DNA from 2 places in the Paenibacillus sp. FSL P4-0113 genome. Region 2 is predicted to be linked to the other one. Evidence: a T-box and tRNA genes for the amino acid it is inferred to sense, from the RefSeq annotation. Region 2 holds a T-box; the other holds one or more tRNA genes.

Region 1 (2,730 bases), 2.5 Mb from region 2:
TAGCCCACACGGACCTGAACCGTGCGCGTCTGCCAATTCCGCCACGACCGCAAAGTAATTATAAATGGTGAGCCATGAAGGACTCGAACCTTCGACACCCTGATTAAAAGTCAGGTGCTCTACCAACTGAGCTAATGGCTCTTAATGGCTGGGGATATAGGATTTGAACCTATGCATGACGGAGTCAAAGTCCGTTGCCTTACCGCTTGGCTAATCCCCAATAAATTAAGAATAAAGGGCGGCCGATGGGGCTTGAACCCACGAATGCCGGAGTCACAGTCCGGTGCGTTAACCACTTCGCCACGACCGCCATATGATTATGAAAAGACTGGTGGAGGATGATGGATTCGAACCACCGAACCCGTAAGGGAGCAGATTTACAGTCTGATGCGTTTGGCCACTTCGCTAATCCTCCAAAATGGTGCCGGCGAGAGGACTTGAACCCCCAACCTACTGATTACAAGTCAGTTGCTCTACCAGTTGAGCTACACCGGCACATTACTCATTTCCCACTTGAAAGGTGGCTCGGGACGGAATCGAACCGCCGACACGAGGATTTTCAGTCCTCTGCTCTACCGACTGAGCTACCGAGCCATATTAAATTTTATTACTACATCATATAATCCGCACTATATATGCCAATTATATATGAAGCTAAAATGGCGGAACTGACGGGATTCGAACCCGCGATCTCCTGCGTGACAGGCAGGCATGTTAGGCCTCTACACCACAGTTCCAGAGGCATTTCCAATAGGAAATTAATTGCGGGGGCAGGATTTGAACCTACGACCTTCGGGTTATGAGCCCGACGAGCTACCGAACTGCTCCACCCCGCGACATTAAAAAGCATTTCTCAAATTTTCTTATGGTGGAGGCTGAGGGGATCGAACCCCCGACCCTCTGCTTGTAAGGCAGATGCTCTCCCAGCTGAGCTAAGCCTCCATATTATGACCCGTAGGGGATTCGAACCCCTGTTACCTCCGTGAAAGGGAGGTGTCTTAACCCCTTGACCAACGGGCCTTGCAAAATAAGTTCTGGTCTCAATAAATTTATGGCGGAGAGAGAGGGATTCGAACCCTCGCACCACTTTCGCAGTCTAACCCCTTAGCAGAGGGTCCCCTTATAGCCACTTGGGTATCTCTCCGAGTAGCGGCAGAGGGGATCGAACCCCCGACCTCACGGGTATGAACCGTACGCTCTAGCCAGCTGAGCTACGCCGCCACCTTAATATATAAAAGTCAGAAATATTCAAAATATGGCTCCCCGAACAGGACTCGAACCTGTGACAACTCGATTAACAGTCGAGTGCTCTACCAACTGAGCTATCAGGGAATATTGGTGGAGCCAAGCGGGATCGAACCGCTGACCTCCTGCGTGCAAGGCAGGCGCTCTCCCAGCTGAGCTATGGCCCCAATCTTTTTGTTATTCTAGAAGTGGTGGGCCTTAGTGGACTCGAACCACCGACCTCACCCTTATCAGGGGTGCGCTCTAACCAGCTGAGCTAAAGGCCCTAACATGTAAAAATTTATCATCCTCTAAAGGATATCGCTTGGCGACGTCCTACTCTCCCAGGACCCTGCGGTCCAAGTACCATCGGCGCTGGAGGGCTTAACGGTCGTGTTCGGGATGGGTACGTGTGGAACCCCTCCGCTATCGCCACCAAACATGAATTTGATATGCAAATTCTACCGTATTGAAACTCGGTTCATCACAGCTGTGTGAATGAATTTCAATGCGTATTTCGTATGTATTTCTACATACCTTCAAGGTTACACCTTGAAAACTGGATCCGAAACTCATTTGCGTTTTATTCTTAGGATAAGCCCTCGACCGATTAGTATTGGTCAGCTCCATGCATTACTGCACTTCCACCCCCAACCTATCTACCTCGTCGTCTTCAAGGGGTCTTACATACTGGGAAATCTCATCTTGAGGGGGGCTTCACGCTTAGATGCTTTCAGCGCTTATCCCTTCCGTACATAGCTACCCAGCGGTGCTCCTGGCGGAACAACTGGTACACCAGCGGTACGTCCATCCCGGTCCTCTCGTACTAAGGACAGCTCCTCTCAAATTTCCTACGCCCACGACAGATAGGGACCGAACTGTCTCACGACGTTCTGAACCCAGCTCGCGTACCGCTTTAATGGGCGAACAGCCCAACCCTTGGGACCTACTTCAGCCCCAGGATGCGATGAGCCGACATCGAGGTGCCAAACCTCCCCGTCGATGTGGACTCTTGGGGGAGATAAGCCTGTTATCCCCAGGGTAGCTTTTATCCGTTGAGCGATGGCCCTTCCATGCGGTACCACCGGATCACTAAGCCCGACTTTCGTCCCTGCTCGACTTGTAGGTCTCGCAGTCAAGCTCCCTTCTGCCTTTGCACTCTTCGAATGATTTCCAACCATTCTGAGGGAACCTTGGGGCGCCTCCGTTACTCTTTAGGAGGCGACCGCCCCAGTCAAACTGCCCACCTGACACTGTCCTCGCACCGGTTCACGGTACCAAGTTAGAACCTAGATACGATCAGGGTGGTATCCCAAGGATGCCTCCCTTCAAGCTGGCGCTCAAAGTTCTACGGCTCCCACCTATCCTGTACAGATCGTACCCAAATTCAATATCAAGCTGCAGTAAAGCTCCATGGGGTCTTTCCGTCTTGTCGCGGGTAACCTGCATCTTCACAGGTATTAAAATTTCACCGGATCTCTCGTTGAGACAGCGCCCAAGTCGTTA
Region 2 (2,730 bases):
GCAATACTATGCGGAGCAAACTGTTCTCCAGTTTCCTCACAAACCCAGATGTTTAGCGGTGTACCCCAATAGCGATCACGACTGATGTTCCAATCCACCAGTTCCTCCAAAAACTTGCCAAAACGTCCTTCACGTACATGACCCGGATACCATTCGACTTCGCTGTTGTTGGCAATCAGTTGATCCTTGATCGCAGTTGTTTTGATAAACCAACTGTCCATAGCATAGTACAATAATGGAGTATCGCAACGCCAGCAGAACGGATAGCTATGCTCGTATTTTTCCTTGCTGTACAGCAGGCCTTTTTCGGACAGCATTTTTACAATATCTACATCACAGTCTTTCACAAAACGACCTGCAAAATCAGTGATTTCCTCTACATAGTTACCTTGAAGATCCACCACGTTGATGAACTCAACACCATTTTCACGACATACCCGGTAATCATCTTCACCATGCGCTGGAGCCATATGAACGATACCTGTACCGCTGGAATCTGTTACAAACTTCGCACCCAGAATCTGATTACCCTTCTCAGCCTGAAAATACGTAAATGGCGGGGTATAGGTTTGGCCAACCAGTTCTGAACCAGATAGCGTGCCAATTACTTCATGCTCGCCTTTAATGACGTCTTCAACCAGATTTTTAGCAACGATGTATACACCGTCTTCCTGCTTCACACGTGCATATTCCAGTTCAGGGTTGACGGCAAGCGCCACGTGACTCGGCAAGGTCCAAGGTGTTGTCGTCCAAGCCAGTACATATTCACCACTGCTATGCAGCTTGAATTTGGCCGTGGCACTCAGATCCTTTACATCTTTGTAGCCCTGCGCTACTTCATGAGAACTTAGCGTTGTCTGACAATCCGGACAATACGGACTCACACGATGACCACGATACAGCAGATCTTTTTCATGAATGGTCGCCAAAATGTTCCATACGCTCTCGATATAGTTATTATCCAATGTAATGTACGGGTTATCGAGGTCTGTCCAGTATCCGATCGCTTCGGTTAGATCACGCCATTGTTGCTCGTATTCAAACACGCTCGCCTTACATTTTTTTATAAACTTTTCAACGCCGTATTCTTCAATTTCAGGTTTATGGGAGATCCCCAGTTGCTTCTGTACACCTAATTCTACCGGCAAGCCATGCGTGTCCCAGCCTGCCTTACGTACGACGCGGTATCCCTTCATTGTCTGATAGCGGCCCACAAAATCCTTAATTACACGGCCCAGCACGTGACCGATATGCGGTTTACCGTTAGCTGTTGGTGGGCCCTCATAGAACACAAAATTTGGCTTTCCTTCACGATTTGTAATGGATTTACGGAATGTGTCCTCCTGCTTCCATTTGCTCAGGATGCGCAGGTCACGGGACCGTGCTTTTTCTTTAACATCCACTCTGTTCATACTGTCATACTCCCTCTCTGCTCATCATTGATTTCCCTAGCATTTCCTAAAAAAAGCAACAAAAAAGCCCCATCCCTGTAAAGGGACGAGACTGTGCTCGCGTTACCACCCTGATTCCGTAAAAATAGACCATTCTAAAAATACAGTCTCATCACGGCTCTCTGAGCCCCACTCAACTACAGCAGGGCGCCATTATAACGCATGGCAAACGGTGATTGCTTACACACGCCATACATCTTAAGCGCTTCAGCTCACTTCTCCGGGAGGATCTTCGGTCATGTTCTGAACGTTGGCTTGCACCGGAAGGCCAACTCTCTGAGGGACAAATCATGACGTACTCGTTCCCATCAACGAATTAAACATGTTAAATTCATCGAATATTAAACAGCAACATCGTTACCTTGAATAACAACCATCAGCCGACGGACGGATAATCATTGAATTCAGTATAGTATTTACAGTTATAGCCTGTTTAAAGTGAAAAGTCAACCCTAACAACGTCTAATAAAAGCTTGTCAGAAATGAAATTAATAAATTTCCTTCATCTCACGCTCGCGCTCCAGTACTTCGCGTTCCCGGTTTTCAAGAGCTTCCCAGCCGTCTTGGCTTAACAAGTCAAGCTGTGCTTCCACCAGTGTACGAAACCGTGCTCGGTAAATCGATGCCTGCTTCTTCAGCTCTTCAACCTCCAACGCGATCTTGCGGGATTTGGACAATGCTTCGTTCACAATACGGTCCGCATTTTTTTCCGCTTCCTTCACGATCAGTTGGGATTCTTTCTTGGCGTTGTTACGAACTTCATCTGCGGCTTCCTGCGCTACGATAATCGTCTTACTCAGCGTATCCTCAATGGTCGCGAAATGATCGAGCTTCTCCTGTACGTTCAACAACTCGGTGCTCAGTTCTTTATTTTCACGAATAACGCCCTCGTAATCTTTGATCACCTGATCCAAAAATTCATTAACCTGATCCTCATCATAACCGCGAAGCCGGCGGGCAAATTCCTTGTTATGTATATCCAATGGCGTTAATGGCATGCCGTCCACCTCCTATAAGATTGACAAAAATACATTTTCCGCGTCACGACGCTCACTATCATCTATCGGTCATCATACCCCGTTTTGTGAATACTGTACAGAGCAAAATCGTTCCAGTTCTTCGCTATAGCTTAATTCTTTCGACAGAAAGCTCGTGATTCCTGCCTACAGCTATACAAACTTACCAATTTTGACACGGAATCTTCCCTTTTTTGTCATCCCGTCTGTTTCAAGCACTTTGAAACGCCCAAAACCCTGCATGGAAATAACGTCTCCAGCTT

Evidence for each region. The T-box of region 2 lies ahead of ileS (isoleucine--tRNA ligase). A T-box ahead of a tRNA ligase gene usually reads a tRNA of that ligase, here a tRNA-Ile.
Region 1: it has a tRNA-Ile gene. The T-box ahead of ileS (isoleucine--tRNA ligase) is inferred to sense a tRNA for this amino acid. The anticodon was not compared.

Annotation. Positions count from the first base shown of each region.
Region 1 covers NZ_JBBPAZ010000001.1:4,027,450-4,030,179, reverse strand. Annotated here, with positions in the region: tRNA gene MKX46_RS17400 (tRNA-Leu) at 1-51, opposite strand, end outside; tRNA gene MKX46_RS17395 (tRNA-Lys) at 66-141, opposite strand; tRNA gene MKX46_RS17390 (tRNA-Gln) at 146-220, opposite strand; tRNA gene MKX46_RS17385 (tRNA-His) at 238-310, opposite strand; tRNA gene MKX46_RS17380 (tRNA-Tyr) at 330-415, opposite strand; tRNA gene MKX46_RS17375 (tRNA-Thr) at 420-495, opposite strand; tRNA gene MKX46_RS17370 (tRNA-Phe) at 522-594, opposite strand; tRNA gene MKX46_RS17365 (tRNA-Asp) at 661-737, opposite strand; tRNA gene MKX46_RS17360 (tRNA-Met) at 763-836, opposite strand; tRNA gene MKX46_RS17355 (tRNA-Val) at 867-942, opposite strand; tRNA gene MKX46_RS17350 (tRNA-Glu) at 949-1,020, opposite strand; tRNA gene MKX46_RS17345 (tRNA-Ser) at 1,053-1,144, opposite strand; tRNA gene MKX46_RS17340 (tRNA-Met) at 1,148-1,221, opposite strand; tRNA gene MKX46_RS17335 (tRNA-Asn) at 1,257-1,332, opposite strand; tRNA gene MKX46_RS17330 (tRNA-Ala) at 1,337-1,412, opposite strand; tRNA gene MKX46_RS17325 (tRNA-Ile) at 1,435-1,511, opposite strand; rRNA gene rrf (5S ribosomal RNA) at 1,548-1,664, opposite strand; rRNA gene MKX46_RS17315 (23S ribosomal RNA) at 1,815-2,730, opposite strand, start outside.
Region 2 covers NZ_JBBPAZ010000001.1:1,483,234-1,485,963, forward strand. Annotated here, with positions in the region: gene ileS (isoleucine--tRNA ligase) at 1-1,412, opposite strand, end outside; T-box leader at 1,491-1,772, opposite strand; gene MKX46_RS06095 (DivIVA domain-containing protein) at 1,940-2,449, opposite strand; gene MKX46_RS06100 (YlmH family RNA-binding protein) at 2,621-2,730, opposite strand, start outside.